DNA from 4 places in the Paenarthrobacter sp. NPDC090520 genome. Region 4 is predicted to be linked to each of the others. Evidence: riboswitches for the same ligand, from Rfam matches in the RefSeq annotation. Region 4 holds a riboswitch; each other region holds the start of a gene.
The links. A riboswitch is a leader RNA that binds a small molecule or an ion and turns the genes downstream of it on or off. The one in region 4 is predicted to bind S-adenosylmethionine.
Positions count from the first base shown of each region.

Region 1: another riboswitch for S-adenosylmethionine. It lies ahead of ACIQTZ_RS21235 (DUF1737 domain-containing protein); the one in region 4 lies ahead of ACIQTZ_RS08810 (hypothetical protein).
Region 2: another riboswitch for S-adenosylmethionine. It lies ahead of ACIQTZ_RS10065 (homoserine O-acetyltransferase); the one in region 4 lies ahead of ACIQTZ_RS08810 (hypothetical protein).
Region 3: another riboswitch for S-adenosylmethionine. It lies ahead of ACIQTZ_RS21700 (LLM class flavin-dependent oxidoreductase); the one in region 4 lies ahead of ACIQTZ_RS08810 (hypothetical protein).

Region 1 is NZ_JBIVXM010000025.1:10,918-15,919, forward strand. Features, by position in the region: gene ACIQTZ_RS21225 (aromatic amino acid ammonia-lyase) at 1-802, opposite strand, end outside; gene ACIQTZ_RS21230 (NtaA/DmoA family FMN-dependent monooxygenase) at 804-2,132, opposite strand; SAM riboswitch class IV at 2,308-2,420, shown strand; gene ACIQTZ_RS21235 (DUF1737 domain-containing protein) at 2,434-2,694, shown strand; gene ACIQTZ_RS21240 (rhodanese-like domain-containing protein) at 2,691-3,101, shown strand; gene ACIQTZ_RS21245 (O-succinylhomoserine sulfhydrylase) at 3,104-4,312, shown strand; gene ACIQTZ_RS21250 (hypothetical protein) at 4,323-4,958, shown strand; gene ACIQTZ_RS21255 (glutamate--cysteine ligase) at 4,902-5,002, opposite strand, start outside.
Region 2 is NZ_JBIVXM010000006.1:235,915-240,916, forward strand. Features, by position in the region: gene ACIQTZ_RS10055 (VOC family protein) at 72-710, opposite strand; gene ACIQTZ_RS10060 (bifunctional o-acetylhomoserine/o-acetylserine sulfhydrylase) at 922-2,262, shown strand; SAM riboswitch class IV at 2,425-2,539, shown strand; gene ACIQTZ_RS10065 (homoserine O-acetyltransferase) at 2,554-3,675, shown strand; gene ACIQTZ_RS10070 (winged helix DNA-binding domain-containing protein) at 3,713-4,873, opposite strand; gene ACIQTZ_RS10075 (SGNH/GDSL hydrolase family protein) at 4,876-5,002, opposite strand, start outside.
Region 3 is NZ_JBIVXM010000026.1:44,096-49,097, forward strand. Features, by position in the region: gene ACIQTZ_RS21690 (ABC transporter substrate-binding protein) at 1-586, opposite strand, end outside; gene ACIQTZ_RS21695 (NtaA/DmoA family FMN-dependent monooxygenase) at 583-1,998, opposite strand; gene ACIQTZ_RS21700 (LLM class flavin-dependent oxidoreductase) at 2,040-3,137, opposite strand; SAM riboswitch class IV at 3,173-3,282, opposite strand; gene ACIQTZ_RS21705 (PLP-dependent cysteine synthase family protein) at 3,508-4,851, shown strand.
Region 4 is NZ_JBIVXM010000005.1:213,149-218,150, reverse strand. Features, by position in the region: gene ACIQTZ_RS08815 (sodium:solute symporter) at 66-1,604, shown strand; SAM riboswitch class IV at 1,745-1,864, shown strand; gene ACIQTZ_RS08810 (hypothetical protein) at 1,881-2,219, shown strand; gene ACIQTZ_RS08805 (hypothetical protein) at 2,216-2,407, opposite strand; gene ACIQTZ_RS08800 (VIT1/CCC1 transporter family protein) at 2,676-3,830, shown strand; gene ACIQTZ_RS08795 (matrixin family metalloprotease) at 3,985-4,821, shown strand.

The DNA.
Region 1 (5,002 bases), on a different contig from region 4:
GGACGGCGGCAGCCGATTCGCGCTGCCCGTCCACCGCCTTGGCCGCCTGGATTGCCGGCGAAAAGGGACTGAGGTTCCCGCCGCCGTCGTACCTTGCGATGGTTTCCAGGGACAACGCCAGCCCGACGTCGGCAAGCCGGGCCAGCTGCTGCAGCCGAACCAGGGCGAGCACCCCGGCACCCACGGAGTAACTGTTGGCACTGACCAGCGGGAGGGCCTCGCCGGCCGCGAGAGTGAGGGGCTGCAGGCCGGCGTCGGCGAGCGCTTTGGCGCCGGGCACCAGGGTGCCTTCGGCGTCGAAAGCTTCACCTTCACCGATGGCGACGGCGGCGACGGCGGCAAGCTGGGTCAGATCGGAAGAACCCACCGAGCCCTCGGACGGGATCGCGGGGTGCACCCCACGGTTCAGGAGTTCGGCGTAGAAGCCTGCTGTTTCGGGACGGACGCCGGAACCGCCGCGGCTGAAACCGATGAGCCGGGTGAGGATGACGGCGCGGGCGGCGGCAAGGTCCAGATAGGGACCCACTCCGCTGTTGTGGTAGCGGACCACCTGCACCTGGTAACTGAGGACGGACTCCTCCTCCACGCCAGTGTCCCGCCCGGAACCCAGCAGGGTGTTGAGCCCGTAGACGCGTTGTCCGGACGCGGCCGTCTCTTCGACGATCTCCCGCGACCTGCCCATCAATGTCAACGCATCATGGTTGAGTTTCACGTGAAACGCCGGATCAGAGGCGACGTGGGCCAAGCGTTCGGGAGGCACAGCGGCGGTCCCGATCACCAGTTCCTTGGGCACGGGGGCCATGTCAGAAGTCCAGGAGGTTCTGGCGGAAACCACCGCTGCCGTAACTGCTCCTCAACAGCCCGCGGCGCCGAAGCTCCGGGGTGAGTTTGTCCAGCACGGAGTGGACCGTCACCGGATCCACAAACCCGGAGAAGAGGAAGCCATCACCGCCAACCGCTTCCCCGGTCTCCTCGAGGTAATCAGCAATCTCTTCCGTGGTGCCGATGATCGAGTCTCCGGCTCCCCCGCTGCGGGCCTGCAGGATCTGGCGCAACGTGGACCCTGGAGGGGCTGCCTTGGAGAAGTGTTCCAGTGTTCCCTGGTTGCTGTTGGTGCTCAGGGTGGGGAGGGGCTCGTCGAGGTCGAACTTCTTGAAGTCGATCACCGAGAGGTAGGAGATCGAGTTGAGTTGGCTGTCGATATCCCGTTGTGTGAGCTCCCGGCGCTGCGCCCTCAGTTCCTCCGCCTCTGCAGTGGACCCCACCACGGTGGGCTTGAGGACGAAAAGGACCTTGACGTCGTCGGGGTTCCTGCCCGCCTTCGACGCCTCCTCGCGGATGGAATCGCGGTAGGCCTTCATGCCGTCCACCCCGCGCGCCAAAGCGATCGCCACGTCCGCGTTTCCGCCCGCGAACGCCTTGCCGCGGGGCGAGGCCCCGGCCTGTACCAGCACAGGTTCCTCCGGTAGCGGGGCCGTATTGAGGGGTCCACGAACCTTGAAGAAGTCGCCCTGGTGGTTGATCGGGTGAACCTTGGTGTGGTCCGCGAACCTGCCGGCCTCCACGTCCTCAAGCACAGCGCCAGGTTCCCAACTGCGCCACAGCCGCCTGACGACGTCGACGAACTCCTCAGCCTTCTCATACCGCAGGTCGTGCTCGATCTGTTGGTCCAGGCCATAGTTCTGGGCGGCGAGGTCGCTGCCCGAAGTGACGACGTTCCACCCGAGCTGCCCCTCGGAGAAGTGCTGGAGCGTGGCGAGGAGCCGCGCCGCGGTGAAGGGCGGGTAGAAGGAGGCGCTGACGGTCGGAACAATCCCCAGGTGCTGCGTGGCCGAGAGCAGGTACGGAACCAGGGCCAGGGGGTCGTGCTTCGGTGCGAAGGATGCGTGGGCCAAGGACACCTCGGCGGTGCCGCCGTAGGTATCCGGAACGGTGAGGGAATCCTCGATGATGAACAGGTCCAGCCCGGATCGCTCGAAGGCCCTGACGGCCTCCTGGTACAGCGCGGGTTTCTTCCAGTCGTAACCCAGGCCGTAGCCGGGCGTCCCCCAGCCTTGGACTCCGAATCCGTGGCCCACGAACCATCCAAAATGAAGCATGGGCTTGAGTGTAGAACTGCTGTGTCCGTTCACCGCGACCTGATTTCATGCGAAGTTACAGGGGGTCGTACTGCGTCAATTATGCTCCCGCGGCGTCACATTTGGACCCCGTTCGGCCCGCCCCGGGGAGGCACCGGTTACGCAACATGACGACGGCGGTGCAGTCGCCAAATGCGGCTTCCCGGCCGTGGATGTTACGTTTTTCTTGAGTAATGAGCACCAGCGTTAAGCCCTGACTTGCTGGTCGGCAACCCTCTCCCGCGGCGGGGTGCCTCAGGTGACTACTCGGCGTCTTCGAACTTCGAACTGCAAGCGTGACTGAGGAGCACCACGAATGCCTGAACCCACTGAAGAAAAACTCTCCTACCGCCTGATCACGGGTCCTGATACCCGTGAATTCTGCGAACGGATCTCCGCTGCTTTGGCCGAGGGCTACGTGCTGCACGGCAGCCCGGCGGCCACGTTCAACGGCGAAACCGTCATCGTGGCGCAGGCCGTGATCCTGCCCGCTGCGGTAGCCAGTGCGGACGCAGCTGTTGCGAGCGCCGTGGACGAGTTGGACAACTACGAGGAAGCATTCGAGGGCCACGCATGAGCTACGCAGGGGACCTGACCCCGCAGGACGCGTGGGCAAAACTTGAAGACGGCGCCATCCTGGTGGACGTGCGCACCGAGGGCGAATGGGCCCACATCGGTATTCCGGACACCAAGGCCACGGAGAACGATCCCCTGTTCATCCAGTGGAACCTCGCCGGCGGCATCCCGAACTCCCGCTTCCTGGAGGACCTGCAACAGCAGGCCCCCGAGGGCGACGGCGTGGAACTCGTTTTCATCTGCCGTTCCGGCCAGCGCTCCATCGCTGCTGCCATCGCCGCTACTCAGGCCGGCTTCACGGCCTACAACGTCCTTGAAGGCTTTGAGGGCGAACCCGACCGTTATGGCGAACGCACCGTCAACGGCTGGAAGAACCGTGGCCTGCCGACCAACCTGGGGAACGACTAAAAGTGACTTTCAATCCTGACGCCGCCGGCTGGAGCCCTGACACCCAGGCCGTCCGCGGTGGCCTTGACCGTACCAACTTCCAGGAAACCGCAGAGCCGGTTTTCCTGAACTCCGGGTTCGTCTACGAATCCGCTGCCGCCGCGGAACGCGCCTTCACGGGCGAAGACGAGCGCTTCGTCTACTCCCGCTACGGCAACCCGACTGTGGCCACCTTCCAGGAACGCCTGAGACTGCTGGAAGGAACCGAGGCATGCTTCGCGACGGCGTCCGGCATGTCCGCGGTCTTCACTGCCTTGGGTGCCTTGCTGGGTGCCGGTGACCGTGTGGTTGCCGCCCGCTCACTGTTCGGCTCCTGCTTTGTGATCCTCAACGAGATCCTGCCGCGCTGGGGCGTGGAGACCGTTTTCGTTGACGGGCCGGACCTGGACCAGTGGCGTGCTGCCCTGTCCGAGCCGACCACAGCCGTCTTCTTCGAGTCCCCGTCCAACCCGATGCAGGAAATCGTGGACATCCAGGCCGTCAGCGAACTGGCCCACGCCGCGGGGGCGACAGTCGTCGTCGACAATGTCTTTGCCACTCCCCTGCTGCAGCGCTGTGGCGACCTGGGCGCGGACGTGATTGTCTACTCCGGCACCAAGCACATTGACGGCCAAGGGCGCGTCATGGGCGGGGCGATCCTGGGCACCAAGGAATTCATCGATGGCCCGGTCAAGCAACTCATGCGCCACACCGGCCCCTCCCTTTCCTCGTTCAACGCGTGGGTGCTCACCAAGGGCCTCGAAACCATCGGGCTGCGCGTGAACCACAGCTCGGCTTCCGCGCTGAAGATCGCCGAGTGGCTCGAGCAGCAGCCGGCCATCAGCTGGGTCAAGTACCCGCTCCTGAAGTCGCACCCGCAGTACGAGCTCGCCACCAAGCAGATGAAGGCCGGCGGAACCGTGCTCACGTTCGAGCTCTCGCCGTCCGGTGGCCGGACGGCCAAGGAAGCAGCTTTCGCGCTCCTGGACGGGCTGAGCGTCATCGACATCTCCAACAACCTGGGCGACTCCAAGTCCCTCATCACCCATCCGGCCACCACCACGCATCGCGCCATGGGACCGGAGGGTCGCGCAGCGATCGGGTTGAGCGATGGCGTGGTCCGGTTGTCCGTAGGCCTTGAGGACGTGGACGATCTCATCCTGGATCTGGAGAAGGCCCTCAAACAGGTCTAACCTTCATGCCATGAGGCATCCATACCGCCGGGCGGGGGCTGTCATCGTCGCGGGTTCCGTGGTGTGGTTGGTGGGGATTTCACCCGTTCCGCAGGTCTACACCACACAGGATCCAGCCGAACGCTTGCGGCTGCTGATGCGTGGCGAGCGGGGCTGGATCATGGGGCACCACCTGGCTGCCGCGGGAACTGCTGCCGTGCCGATGGGGTTCGCAGCCTTCGCCCGGGCGCTGCCTGGCGGAACGGCCAAGACCTTCGCGCGTGCGTCCGCTGCAGCATTGCTGGCGGGCGCACCGCTGTTTGTCTACAGCCTGTCGCGCAGGGCATCGGACCTTGAGCGTTTCGCCTACCGTCGAGGGTCCAACGCACCGTTCCTTGGGTATTCCTGGCTACACATTGCCGGGCTGGGCGCATTGGGCGCGGGCTTGCTGCGTTCGCCGGCCAAGCGCTGGGTAGGTCTCACGGCTTCGGGCGCTGCCTCGGTCTTCGGCATCATCCTCCTGACCGCCAAGGACATTCCGCCGTTCGTCTTCTACCTCACGGAGGGACTCGTGGGGGTTTTCTTGATCGCTTGGGATGACGAGACCGGGTCAGGCCCGCCGGACCCGGCCGAGGATGGGCGCGGGATCGCGATGGGCGTCGGCTGACGCCCCGCGCATGGTCAACCTGGCGGCATGCCCGACGGCGGCCG
Region 2 (5,002 bases), on a different contig from region 4:
GTATTCGGCCGCCATCCGCAGGTGACGTCATTGGCACCCGCTGATAGCGGCCGAAGTTTCTTGCAGGGGTGTCAGATGGTGACGGCGCCCGAGGTGGTTTCGAAGGTCACGGACATGATCCCGGGCGTGCCGTGCGGAGCCATCCACTGGACAGCGACGTCCTCAAGTGGCTTTTCCACGGGCTCGCCCAGCCATTCGGTGACACGTTCCGCCGAGCCCGCAATGGTCAGGCTGGACATCTTGACGTCACTTTCATAGACCTTGGAGGGATGCAGGCCGGGATCGCCTTCCCACTTGAGCAGGTACGGTACCTGGGGATCTGCGATCAAGCCGAGGATGCCGATCTGCTGCCACACGAGTTCCCGGCCGTCGGGGAACTTGCGGTTGCCGGGAACTGCGGAACGGCCAAGGCGTTCTTCGAACGGAGCGAGGTCGTCAACGGCGACACACCAGCCCATCCAACCGCCGCCGGCTGCCGAGCGTGCCCGGACTGCCTGGCCGAAGGGTGCCTTATCCGAAGCGGGGTGGTCCAGGACCTCCACCACTTCAAGGTATTTGTTGTCCGCAAGGGGAATGATCATGTTCCGGGTACCGAAGCGCGGGTGCACTCCGCCCCGGACTGCGTCCACTCCCAATGCCGCGGAAATTCGTTCTGTCGTGGCCAGAAGGCCATCTCGTTCACAAGCGTAAGAGACGTGATCCATGCGCATGGCTTCATCTTGGCACTTTGTGATTCGGGTCTCAGCTAAGTCAAGCCTAACCAAGGTGGGATGTTATTGGAGGGCGGCGCGTGGCGTCATGGCGGGACGCCGGAATGACGCCCGAAGACCGAAAAATACTGTCTTCGTCACAAACCTGTGCATTGCCGCGGGGCCTTCCTAGACTGGCCGCAGTTGGAAGCATTCACAATCCACCGAACCCATGCGCCACAAAGAGGAGAACGCAATGTCCCAAGGATGGTCTTTCGAAACCCGCCAAATCCACGCAGGCCAGGAACCCGATTCCGCCACCGGTGCCCGCTCGCTTCCGATTTACCAGACCACGTCCTTTGTGTTCCCGAGCGCCGAGAGTGCCGCCAACCGCTTCGCCCTGGCCGAGCTTGCCCCGATCTACACCCGTATCGGCAACCCCACCCAGGATGCCGTGGAGCAACGGATAGCCAGCCTCGAAGGTGGCCTGGGTGCCCTGCTCCTCAGCTCCGGGCAGGCCGCGGAAACTTTCGCGATCCTCAACGTCGCCGAAGCGGGCGACCACGTGGTGGCCAGCCCCAGCCTCTACGGCGGAACCTACAACCTGCTGGCCCACACCCTGAAGAAGTTCGGCATCTCCGTGACCTTCGTCGAGGACCCGGACAACCTCGAGCAGTGGCGCAACGCCGTGCAGCCGAACACCAAGCTGTTCTTCGGCGAGGTTGTCTCCAACCCGCGCCAGGACGTCCTGGACATTGAGGGCATTGCCAAGGTTGCCCACGAAGCGGGCGTCCCCCTGGTCGTTGACAACACGCTGTCCACCCCGTACCTGATCCGTCCCATCGAATGGGGCGCCGACATCGTGGTCCACTCGGCCACCAAATACCTGGGTGGCCACGGTGCGGCGATTGCCGGCGTCATTGTGGACTCCGGAAACTTCGACTTCGGCAAGGACCCGGAGCGCTTCCCCAATTTCAACACCCCGGATCCCAGCTACAACGGCCTGGTCTATGCCCGCGACCTCGGCAAGGACGGCGCGCTCGGGGCCAACCTTTCCTACATCCTCAAGGCCCGCGTCCAGTTGCTGCGCGACCTTGGCTCCGCGGTTTCTCCGTTCAACGCGTTCCTCATCGCCCAAGGCCTGGAAACCCTGAGCCTGCGCGTGGAGCGTCACGTCGCGAACGCCACCACAGTGGCCGAATGGCTGGAAGCCCATGACGACGTCGAATCCGTCGCCTTCGCGGGGCTGCCGTCCAGCCCCTGGTTTGAGCGTGGGCGCAAGTACGGCCCCCGCGGTACCGGTGCCGTTGTCGCGTTCACCATCAAGGGCGGCGTGGAAGCGGGCAAGCGGTTCGTGGACGCCTTGGAGCTGCACTCGCACGTGGCCAACATCGGCGATGTCCGGTCCCTGGTGATCCACCCGGCCTCCACCACCCACAGCCAGTTGACCGTGGAGCAGCAGGCTGTAGCCGGCGTTACTCCGGGACTGGTCCGTCTCGCGGTGGGCATTGAGCACGTAGATGACATCATCGCCGACCTTGAGGCGGGATTCCGCGCGGCCAAGGGCGCCTGACGCCGGATCTGCCGTGAAATACGGTGGCGCCACCCGGCCGACGATTATTCGCCGGGCGGCGCTGCCGGGTGCTCGTTCATGAACGAAGATGCTCCAAACCGTCACACAGCTGTCACATTCTTCGCCAGAACGGCTGTGTTCTTCCTAGACTCTTACGTATTAGGTCATGAGTGCCAGTGACAGCCCCGGCTTGCTGGCCGGCAACCCTCCTCCGCGGTGGGGTGCCCCGGGTGAGGACCTGGCCTGCCGCATGAAAGGCGGTGGGCAAGCGCGAGGTTAGGTGTCAAAGGAATGACCATTACTGCTACAGCCCTTCCCACATCCGAGGAAGCAGACGGAACCCTCAAGTACGCCCACGTGGGCCCGCTGGAACTCGAAGCCGGCGGCTTCCTTCCCGATGTGGTGTTGGCCTACGAAACATGGGGCCAGCTGAACGCCGATGCCTCAAACGCCGTGCTGGTGGAGCATGCCCTGACCGGTAGTACCCACGTCGCCCGCGGCGCCACCGATGAAGACGGATGGTGGGAGCAACTGGTAGGGCCAGGTGCCACGATCGATACCGACAGGTTCTTCGTCATTTCGATCAACATCGTGGGTGGTTGTAACGGCAGCACCGGGCCGTCGTCAGCGGCTCCGGACGGAAAACCGTGGGGTTCCCGGTTCCCGCTGGTCACCCTCCGGGACACCACCGAGGCTGAGTCCCGCCTGGCCGATGCCTTGGGAATCCGCGCCTGGCACTCCGTACTGGGCGGTTCCATGGGAGGCGCCCGTGCGCTCGAATGGGCTGTGACTTTCCCGGAGCGGGTCAAGCGCTGTGCGGTGGTGTCCGTGGGTGCCTACAGCACCGCAGAACAAATCGCCTTCGCCCAGTCGCAGACGCTCGCCATCCGCCAGGACCCCAACTTCAACGACGGCGACTACTACCAGGGTGCCGCGCCGGAGGCCGGCCTCGCCCTGGCCCGGAGGATCGCCCACATCACCTACCGCTCCGCCTTGGAATTGGATGTCCGTTTCGGCCGCGAACCGCAGCACAAGGAAACCCCGCTCGCCGCAGCCATCCTGGGGAAGCGCGGCCGGTACCAGGTGGAAAGCTACCTCGACCACCAAGGCACCAAGCTGGTGCGGCGCTTTGACGCCAACAGCTACATCGCCATCACCGAGGCCCTGATGAGCCACGATGTCACGCGTGGGCGGGGTACTTTGCAGGAGGCCCTGGGCCGCACGACTGCCGAGTTCTTTATTGCCGCCGTGGATACGGACCGGCTCTATTTTCCGGCCCAGTCCAAGGAACTCGCCGACGCGTTGCCGGGTGACGTTCCGGTGCATGTGATCGAGGCTCCCATCGGCCACGACGGCTTCCTCACGGAGATCGGGCAACTCTCGGCGCAGTTGCGGGAGTCCTTCTTCGCCTGAGCGGGGTACCGGGCAGGCTGTCCAACGGGCATTGCCGTCAGGCCAGCCTGGCTTCCACGCCCAGGAACCGGCCATAACGGTCCACTTCGGCTTCCAGTGCCCGCTGGACGGCGGGCGTGGCGGGCTGGTTCAGGCGGATATCGAGTTCGCAGGTGCCACCGGCGAATGCGTGGCGCCACCAGCCGGCCAGCCTGCCATCCAGCAGGACTACGTGCATGGGGCCGCCGTTTTCCGGGAAGTAGGGTGCCACCCCGCCGAGGTAGTGCCGGGACTGCGAGTAGCCCATGACGTACTCGTCGTAGCACTGGATGAGGTCCACGCGGGGGAGTGCGGCGTCCGGATCTGAGCCGACCTCCCGGGCGGCCCCGGTCCGCTCCAACCCGGCAACATCATCTGCTGCCAGGTGGAAGTCCAGCCCGTCGAGCGGAAGCGAGGCCAAGGCCCCAGGGGCAACGTCGGCGGCTACCTCGAGCCCACGTTTCACGTCCTTCATGGTCAGGCCGGACCACGCCGAGCAATCCTTGACCGTGGCCGGTCCACGGCTGGTGAAGTACCGCAGGGCCAACTGGCCCAAAGCCTGGTCCCGTTCATCGGCGTCCAAAGCGTCAGGTCCAGGCTTGGGTACCCGTTCCCCGAACAGCGCGTACGTCTGCTTGAGGGCACCCCCGGCCGAGCGGATAGGTTTGCCGCTGACCAGGATCCGGCTGATTTCCGCATGCATGAGGTGGTACACGAAGCCGAGTCCCTTGCCCGGGAACCCCGCGTCCTCCAGGACCGCGGAGAGTTCCTCGCGGGTCTTATGGGCGCCACCCGCAACTGCTTCGGCGAGGAGGCCGGAGCTTCGGGCGGCTGAGGCGGCATCGACCCCCGTCTGCCGGTACATGCCTTTGTTTCCCTGATGCAGCCGTTCCCCGGACAGGCCCATCAACCAGCCGAGGTCGTCGCGGTGCACAAAGTGCCAAGTGGGCCGGAGGATGTGGGTCCGCAGGATGGTGCCGTCTGCCACGAGTTGCTCCACATCCGCAGCGGAAGCTTCGGGAGTCCGCTGGGCCAGGGACCAGCGCGCGTAGGGAAACTCCTGGGCTTGGACAGCGAGGAGGTTGCGGACTGCTTCTGATGCCGTCGGAGCCAACGGAGCGCGGAGGTGCTGGCGGCTCAGTCGGAGGCGAACGACGTCGTCTGGCTCCAAGGCGACCACGCCTAGCCGCGCGGCAATCCGGTGGCGTTGGGCCCGAAGACGGGTCCCGGCGTCGGACGTTTTGGCGTGATGCCGTCGCCGGAGGACTGGTGCCGCAGGCGGCGGATCACCCAGGGGACGAAGTATTCG
Region 3 (5,002 bases), on a different contig from region 4:
ACGCCGGAGACAGGAGCCCCAGGGTGAACGTGGACGTTGCCTGCAGGAACTGGGCGTTGGGCTTGGAGAAGTCCACCACAACGGTCTGCGGATCCTTGACGGTGATGGCGCTGACATCGCTCAGGTAGGTGGAGCCCAGGGTTGCCTTGGCGCCGAGGGCCTTGATGGCTTCGAAGTTGGTTTTCACCGACTGGGCGTCGATGGCAGTCCCGTCCGCGTAGCTCGCGCCGGTGCGCAGGGTGAAAGTGAAGCTGGTGGCATCAGCGTTGTTCTCGAACTTCTCGGCCAGCCACGGCACGATTTCGCCGGTCTTCGGGTCCTGCGAGGTCAAGGAGGCCACGGTCTGGCGGGCAATCGCGATCGCGTCGTTGTTGCCTACCTGCTGCGGGTCGATGCAGCCACGGTCAACGGAAACAGCGAAGTTCAGGTTCCCACCCGGAACGGGCGAGGACGCGGCACTTTGCTGCGCACCGGCGTCGGCCCCTCCACCGCAAGCGGAGGCCAGGAGCGCAATGGCTCCCAGGACGCCGGCGACGGCGGCGGGTTTCTTTCCGCGGCCTGCTGGGGCCGGTTTGGGGAGTCTCATGCGACGTCTTCGCTTTCGGTGAGTTGGGTGCTGGTGAGTGAACTGCGCTGGGTCAGCGGCGCACGGAGGCCGAGGTTTTCGCGGAGGGTGCTGCCTTCGTATTCGGTGCGGTACACGCCGCGGTCCTGCAGCCTGGGAACGAGTTCATTGACGATTTCGTCCAGGCCGGAAGGAACGATCCACGGGGTGATGTTGAAGCCGTCCACCGCCCCGGTGTGGGCGTATTCGGCAAGCTTGTCGGCGACGTCATCGTAGGATCCCACCAGGCCACGGCCATTGAGGCGGGACCTGGCGGCGACGAACTGCCGGATGGACAAGCCCTTGTCCTTGGCTTCCTCACGCCACTGGGCAGCGAGCTCCTTGGCGCTCTTGCCGTGGAAGGCGTTGCCGCGGGTGGGGTTGGTGACGTCAACCACCGGGTCGATGTCCGGGAGGGGCCCGTCGGGGTCGTACCCGGCCAGGGTGCGGCCCCAGAACTGTTCCAGGTAGGCGATGGCCGTTTCCGGACCCACCTGTTGGGAGCGGACCCATTGGTGCTTCTCTTCCGCCTCGGCGGACGTGGCTCCGAGGATGAATTCCTGTCCGGGGAAGATCTTCACGTCATCGGCCGGGCGGCCTGCCTTGAGGGTACGGGCGACGATGTCTTCGCGGAATTTCTTCGCGTCCTCCAGTTCGGGGTGCGCCGAGAAGATCACGTCGGCGTTCCGCACGGCGAAGTCCCGGCCATCGGGTGAGTCGCCGGCCTGGAACAGCACCGGGTGGTGCTGGGTGGAGCGCGGGAGGCGGCCGGTGATCTCGACGTCGAAGCTTGCATCCTTGCGGTGCACGGGAGTGATGCTGCCTTCGCGGAGCCAGCGGGCGTCGTTCCGGGACCCGGCGATTGCGCCGTCGGCCCAGGAATCCCAGATCGCTTTGGCCGTCTGGACGAACTCTTCGGCCCGGTTATAGCGGTCCTCGTGCTTGAGGAACCCGCCGCGCCGGAAGTTGGCGCCGGTCCATGCGTTGTCCGTGGTGACGATGTTCCACGCGGCGCGGCCGTCGGACAGGAGGTCCAGGCTGGCCAGCCGGTGGGCGAGGTCCGCGGGATCGTTGTAGGTGGTGTTCTGGGTAGCCACCAGGCCGATGTTGGTGGTGACAGCTGCCAGGGCAGCGAGGGCGGTCTGGGCGTCCGGGCGCCCTGCGACGTCAAGGTCGTGGATCTTGCCGAGGTGCTCGCGGAGGCGGAGGCCCTCGCCCAGGAAGAACGCGGTGAACAGGCCGCGTTCAGCGGTCTGGGCCACGCGGCGGAAGGATTCGAAATCGGTCTGCGAGCCGCTGGCTGCGTCCTTCCAGACCGTGGTGTGGTTGACGCCCTGGAAGAAGACGCCGAACTGGATCTGCCCGTTGCCTGCGATGCGGTGGTGCTTGGTCATGGGTGAGCTCTCTTGTGGTTTCTGTGATGCGTGGGCGTCGGTCAGGCCGCGGCGTAGCGGTTGGCCGGGCGGGGAAGATGGAACGTTTCCCGCAGCGTCGCGCCCGGTTTGGGTGGCGTCACCAACCCGGTCTTGTGCAGCGCGGGGAGCACCTTGTAGGCCAGTTCGGGGAGGTCGACGTCCAGGACAGCAGGCTTGAGGCGAACGCCGTCTGCCGCTGCGAACAGTGTGGTGAGCACTTCCACCAAGCCCTCAGCGCTTCCGGCGTAGCGGGCTCCGCCCTGCCATTCCTCGTGGGAGTCCAATTCGGCCAGGCGCTCGGCGGCCGTCTGTCCACGGGCATCCAGGATGACGTCCAACTCCACGAGCGTCCGCTGGGCACCAGCCGCCGCTGCCGCGTGGGCCGCCGTCGGAAGGGCCTCAACGGACGCTGCGGATACCAAGGCCACGTCTGCCTCGACGGCCGGAATGAGACCTGCGGGGGCAAATACCACCAACTGTCCCTGCAAGGGGCGGGGGATGATGGACGGTCCCTTCACGGAGAAACGCGCTCCTTCGAAGTCGGCGTAGTGGATCTTGTCCCGGTCGAGGTAGCGGCCCGTGGACACGTCCCGGAGCACGGCGTCATCTTCCCAGGAATCCCAGAGCCTGCGGCTGGCTTGGACCACATCGGCTGCCTCGGCCGCGACCTCGTTCTCTGCCAGCGGCGTGCGGCCCACGGAGCGGGCTTCCTCCAGCAGGTTCGCGGCGTTCACCAACCAACCGGCCCTGCCCTGGGAGGAGTAGTCCAGGCTGGCGAGCTGGGTTGCGACGTGGAATGGCTCAGTGAAGAGCGTTCCTGCTTCCGGAACCAGGCCCAGGGAGCCCGTGAGGGGCGCTGCGAACGCGGCGCGCTGAATGGCGTCGATACGCGTTGGGATTCCTGTGCTGCCGGCATCCACGGCCCGGGTGTCCTTGAACGTGGCAAGGTGAAATCCCGCGATATCGGCGGCCTGGACAGTCTCACGGATCCGTAAGCCCCCCAACAGCGCCTGCGGATCGTGGAGCGCCTTTCGCCACGCAGCCGGGTGGGCTCCATCGCCGTCGAGCTCCAGCCCAACAACGCGTGAACGGAATTCGGGTACAGAATTTGTAGGCATGTTCTCTCTTTTCAGAGGCCGCCGCGCGGCCGGTCGACATTCACTTGCCGCAAACGCGGCCAGGTCTGTTTCCGGAGCACCCCGCCACCTAATGCCTGAGGGTTGCCGCAGCGCGAGCCGGTCCTTGGCGCGCTGACTCTTGACCTGGAACTGAATCTAGGAGCACCTCCAAGGAATGTACAAACGCCCTGACGCGGGGCGTCAACGCGGGAAACACCGCGTCAACGGACTGCCAAATTCGTCATTTTCCACTCCGGCCTGTACCCCGCGTGACGATGCGTTGCGTCGCGTTGAGCCGCGTGTAGCGACGCCTGACGCGTTGCTCAACGGTTTTTGGCGCACCGTTTTCCTGCCTCCTAGCGTGGGCGGCATGACCGTTTACGAATCAGTCCTCGATGCCATCGGTGGCACTCCCCTGCTCCGTTTGAAGAAGCTCGGCGTGGGCGTCCGGCCACGCATTTACGCGAAGCTGGAGTTCCAGAACATTGGTGGCAGCGTCAAGGACCGGGCCGCACTGTCCATGATCCGCGCAGCTGAACAGGCCGGACTCTTAAAGGCTGGCGGGACGGTGGTTGAAGGAACCAGCGGTAATACCGGGATCGGGCTGAGCCTGGTGGCGGCACAACTGGGCTACCGTTCGGTGATCTTCGCTCCCGCTGCCACTGCAGCGGAAAAGGTCCGGCTGCTCCGGGCTTTCGGGGCAGAAGTGCACCTGGTGGCCGACTTCGTGCCGCGCTCACACCCGGACCATCTGGCGAACCGAGCGGCGGCCTTTGCAGCCTCGACCCCGGGTGCCTGGCTGGCACTCCAGTACGACAACCCGGCCAACCCCGGCGCCCACTTTGCCGGCACGGGACCTGAAATATGGAAAGACACCGAGGGTGCGGTGACGCATTTCGTTGCGAGCGTCGGAACCGGAGGGACCATCAGCGGCACCGGCCGCTACTTGAAGGAAGCCAGCGACGGCCTGGTCCAGGTCATTGCGGCAGACCCTGAGCACTCCCGCTACGGTGGCGGCAACGGCTCACTCAAATACACCGAAGGTGCCGGTCACCCCCTTCACCCGGCCTCCGCGGAGGACATTTGGCCTGAAGCGTTCGATACCACCTTGGTGGACAAGTACTTCAGCATCAGCGATCGCGACGCCATCTTCACCGCCCGCCGTGCAGCCCTGGAGGAAGGGCTGCTCATTGGCGCCACGGGAGGCACAGCCTTGGCGGCGGCTCTGGAACTTGCAGCCACGTTGGATGAAAGCCACACCATCGTTGCGGTCATCCCGGACTCGGGCAGGAACTACCTCTCCACCTATTTCGACGACGCTTGGCTCACCTCGCTCGGCTTCCTGGAACCGACGACGCCGGACGGAACCATCCGCTCGCTCCTCACCGGTGCGCCTGCCGGAGTTCATCTCCTGGCGAACGGCCTGACAGCGGCGGAGGCCGCCGTCGAACTTCACACCCGGTCGCTGGGGCCAAGCGAGCCGGCGTTCCTGGTGCTGGACCGTGGCGATAGCTTTGGAACCGTCCACCCGCGCGAAGTTGTGGGTGTAGTGACCCTGGAGTCGTTGTCCTCGGTGGATGACGCAGCTCCTGCTGCTTCGGCGGCTGTTGCTTACAGGACCGTCGCGGTCGGCGTCCCCGCCTCGGAGACGCCTGACCTGACGGAAGTAGCGGCAGTCCTGGTCGACGGTCGGATCGCCGCTACGCTGCGCTGATCCTCATCCGGTGAAACCGTGGACCTATGGTCGTAGACGGCCCTGGCAAGGCGGGGTAACTCCACCCCGTCTGCCACGCCACGCCCCCTACCGCGATCGTCCCTGCCCGGCAGCCAATTCGGCCAGATGATGGTTCCAGACACGAGTCCCT
Region 4 (5,002 bases):
TCGACGCCCTGCAGGAGTATCGTCGAATACCCCAACCTCCGTGCATCAGCTCCAAGGAGCCACTCATGGACTCTTCGTTCATCAACATCGCCATTGTGGTGGTGTATTTGCTTGCCATGCTGGCGTTCGGCTGGTGGGGCAAGTCCCGCACCAAGAACAACAGCGACTTCCTGGTGGCCGGCCGCCGCCTGGGACCGTTCCTCTACACCGGCACCATGGCCGCGGTTGTCCTGGGTGGCGCATCCACCGTTGGCGGCGTTGGCCTGGGCTACAAGTTCGGCATCTCCGGCATGTGGCTGGTGGTGGCCATCGGCGCCGGCGTCCTCTTGCTGAGCCTGCTGTTCGCCGGCACCATCCAGCGCCTGAAGATCTACACGGTCTCGCAGATGCTGAGCCTCCGCTATGGAAGCAAGGCCACCCAGACCTCCGGCATCGTCATGCTGGCCTACACCCTCATGCTCTGCGCAACCTCCACCGGCGCCTACGCCACCATCTTCGTGGTCCTTTTCGACTGGGAACGCTGGCTGGCCATCGCCGTGGGCGGTGCGATCGTGCTGGTTTACTCCACCATCGGTGGCATGTGGTCCATCACCCTTGCTGACCAGGTCCAGTTCATCATCAAGACCGTGGGCATCTTCCTGCTGATGCTGCCGTTCGTCATGAACGCAGCCGGCGGCCTGGACGGCATCCGCCAGCGCGTTGATGCAAGCTTCTTCCAGATCGACGGCATCGGCCTGCAGACCATCATCACGTACTTCGTGGTGTACACGCTTGGCCTCCTGATCGGCCAGGACATCTGGCAGCGCGTCTTCACGGCAAAGACCCCCACGGTTGCACGCTGGGGCGGCGCAACCGCCGGCGTCTACTGCATCCTCTACGGTGTAGCCGGCGCCCTGATCGGCCTCGCCGCACGCGTGGCGTTGCCGGACATCGACGTGGCAAACCTCGGCAAGGACGTTGTCTACGCCGAGGTGGCAACGCACATCCTGCCCATCGGCATTGGCGGCCTGGTCATGGCAGCTGCCGTTGCCGCGATGATGTCCACCGCCTCCGGCGCACTCATTGCCGCGGCCACAGTGGCCCGCGCAGACGTAGTCCCCTTCGTCGCCAGCTGGTTCGGCAAGACCATCAACACCGACGACACGGAAAACCCCGAGCACGACGTCAAGGCGAACCGCTACTGGGTCCTCGGCCTCGGCGTCCTGGCGGTCCTGATCTCCATGGCGGCCCAGGACGTGGTCGTGGCCCTCACCATCGCCTACGACATCCTGGTAGGCGGCCTCCTCGTCGCCATCCTCGGCGGCCTTGTATGGAAGCGCGGTACCGGCATCGCGGCAGCCTGGTCCATGGCCGTGGGCTCGGTCCTCACCCTGGTCCTGCTGATCCTCTTCGCAACGGGTGTGATCGAGAGCGCCGACGGCGTCTACGCCAACGATCCCATCTACTGGGGCCTCGGCGCTTCGTTCGTGACGTTCGTGGTGATCTCACTGCTCACTCCGCCCACCGATGCCGCCGTCCGCGCGGCGTGGGACAAGCGGGTTGCTGGAGCCATCTCGGATGAGCTCCCGCTGGACGCCCACCCGGTCACCAGCCACAAGGCCTAGAGTCCGGCCACACAGTGGCCACCTGGGCAATGTACGACGGCGGCGCCACCCTTCGCGGGGTGGCGTCGCCGTTTGCGTCGTCCCCGGCTTCCACAAGCACACCCACCCCCATTGCGGGGAGGCATTAGGATAGGACGCAGCTTCAAGAGATGTGGCGCCAAGCTCCGACTGGCCGCACACCAACCCCATGTTCACGGGTGGTTCGGATGAGGAAGCGGCCCGCCCCGGACCAGAGACAACCGAGCGGGCAAGAGCACTCCCACCAAGGAGCAGTCCTTGCCGTACCAGGCTGAAACCAGCACGATCCAAGATCCCGCACACCGAGCAGGCGCATCCCAAGCGGCCCTGGTCAACACCAGCCCCATCGAAAGCGCCGCCCCCGCAGTCCGGGTGATTCCCGTCGTCGATCTCGTCCAAGGCACGGTGATCATTGCAGCGCGCGGCCGCGCCGAACGATTTCACCACCCTGAGCCCCGGCTGCTGGCCGCGGCCTTGGCACGGTCCGTCCGCGCCGCACGTTGGTGTTCCGCGTCGCAGACGCTGACGGTGGCGGTGGCCGCCGTCGGACATACCGCGGGGCGCGAGCAGCACTTCAGCCTGGTGCCGGCTGCCTAGGATTCGTCGCCGTCGCCGCGGAATTCTTCCTCGGCCTCATCGAGCGGCACAATGCGCTCGTCGTCGTCCGCCACCTCGCCTTCCTCTGCCCAGGCCTCGTCCACTTCCTGGTCCTCGTTGTAATCGTAGGCCGGATCCGATTCGATGGTTGCCCGTTCCGGGTGGTGGGGATGTGATTCGGTGCTCATGCTGCAACCTCCGTCCGATGGGCCGCACCAGGCGGTCCACTGACCGATGTGCGGGGAGTGCCCCGCCCCTGTCTAACCATCTGAGCACCGCCTCAGGAAGGGGTCAAGGGAGGGCTGCCGACGGCCACAGCGCCGCTGCAGCAGGGTATGGAATTAAGGCATGCCGAACATTCCCGCTAAGGAATACCAGCCAAAAATCCCCGGAAATAAGCGGTACAGTGGGCGGTGCAAAGGGGCCGTAACCGTCCCATCAAGCCCAGGAGAAACAGTGCAACAGCACCAGGAATCCCACGGTCCGTCGAGCCCCGCTCCGGCCCCCCACCCCGCAGACGAAGCCCCGCGAACACCCACGCAGTCGGATATCCGGCGCTGGCGGCAGTACCTGGCAGACGAACGGGCCGAGGCCGCCGTCTACCGCGAACTCGCCCAACGCCGTGACGGCGAGGAACGCCAGATCCTCCTGGCCCTGGCAGAAGCGGAAGGCCGGCACGAAGCCCACTGGCTCAAGCTGCTCGGGGAACACGCCGGCATGCCCAAGGCGGCGTCCGCACGCAGCCGGCTCCTCGGTTTCCTGGCGCGGCACTTCGGATCCGTCTTCGTCCTCGCGTTGGCCCAACGTGCTGAGGGGCGCTCCCCCTATGGCACCGACCCGTACGCCACCCCCGCCATGGTGGCCGACGAGCAAATCCACGAGGAAGTTGTCCGCGGCCTCGCAACCCGCGGCCGCAACAGGTTGTCCGGCACGTTCCGCGCAGCGGTTTTCGGCGCCAACGACGGCCTGGTCAGCAACCTTTCCCTGGTGATGGGCATGGCCGCGACGGGCGTTTCCAGTGCCGTGGTGCTGATGAGTGGCGTTGCCGGCCTGCTGGCGGGTGCACTGTCCATGGGTGCCGGCGAGTACGTCTCCGTCCGGTCGCAACGGGAACTGCTCAACGCCACCCTTCCCACCCAGGCCACGTTGGCCGCAGCGCCGTCCTTGGACGTGGAGCACAACGAACTCGTCCTGGTGTACCTGGCGCGCGGCATGACCAGGGAAGCTGCTGAACACCGCGCCGCAGAGCGCCTGGGGCTCTTCAGCTGCGACTGCGATCCCAGCCTTTCGCTCCAGCCAGAGAAGGAAGAAGTGGCGGACGAGCACGAGACCGTCGGTTCCGCATGGGGCGCTGCCATGTCGAGTTTCTGCTTCTTCGCCTCGGGCGCCATCGTCCCCATCCTGCCATTCGTCTTCGGCATGGTCGGCTGGAACGCCCTGATCCTGGCCGGAGCGCTGGTGGGCATTGCACTTCTGGCGACGGGCGCCGTCGTCGGGCTGCTCTCCGGAACGTCCCCGCTGAGCCGTGGCCTCCGCCAGCTGGCCATCGGCTTGGGCGCCGCAGCTGCCACCTACGGACTGGGCCTCCTCTTCGGAGCGGTGATCGTCTAGGCCTCGCCGGCATGAATAGACGGGACCACCCCGGTCCCGTAATGTTGGTTCGTCCTCTGCGCTGCCTGCGTGAACGGGGCCTGAGGAATGGAGAACCGTGGACACCGAGCATGGGGAGTCGCATGCGCTAGAACCCCGCCGTGCCGGCAAGGCGCTGCGTTTGCTCCTCGGCCTTGTCATGGCGGTGGTTGCCGCTGTAGTCGCCGTCCTGGTCAGCGGTTTCCTGCACGGCGATCCACGCATTACGGCCCTGGTCCCGGGCGCCGCCCTGCCCAACGCCCAACAAGGCGGACCAGGCACGCACAACCCGGCGCGCGCCCACAATGCTCCCCCACCCGGGCTGGAAGAGGCCGATGCCCCGCTCGCCTCGCCTCCCGCACCGGCCTTCACGAGCGATTCATACAAGTTCCTGGCCACGAACGACGACGGCACTCCGGTTGGTTATTCGCCGTGCCGGCCGCTGCACTACGTGGTCAATGACGCCTCGGCACCCGCGGGAACGGATGAACTCTTCCAGGCGGCCTTGGCCAACGTCTCGGCCGCGACGGGCATCCAGTTCGTCAATGACGGCACCACGGACGAGCTGCCCACTGCGAAGCGGGAGCCGTACCAACCGGCGAAGTACGGCGAGCGCTGGGCACCGCTGCTGATTTCCTGGACCACCCCGGAGGCCGCACCCGCGCTGGAGGACAAGGTCATTGGCACCGGTGGCAGCAGCATGTATTGGTTGAACAAGGGACCCAAGAGTTACATCACGGGCAGCCTGGAACTCGACACGCCACAGATCTCCGAGCTCCTGGCTGAGGAAGGCGGCTCGGATTACGTCCTGGCCGTCATGCAGCACGAGCTGGGCCATGTGATGGGGTTGGACCACGTGGATGACCCGGTGCAGCTGATGTATCCGGAGATCGGCGCACCTGATGGTTTGGCTGACGGCGACCTGACCGGCCTGCACCTGCTGGCATCTGCCCCCTGCCGCAAGGACATCTAGGCCGGTTCCTGGCTGGGGCCGAGCCATGGACTTCCCGGCGGGCGCGGTCCTATGCTGTCCCCAAACGGCCGACGGCGGCGCCCCAACCGCGGTTCCGGGCCGTCGCGTCAGGGGGTTCGATGGAACCTGATGGGTCGCCACAAGGGCCAGACCCCTATCCCCCGCCGCGTCATCTCCCTCC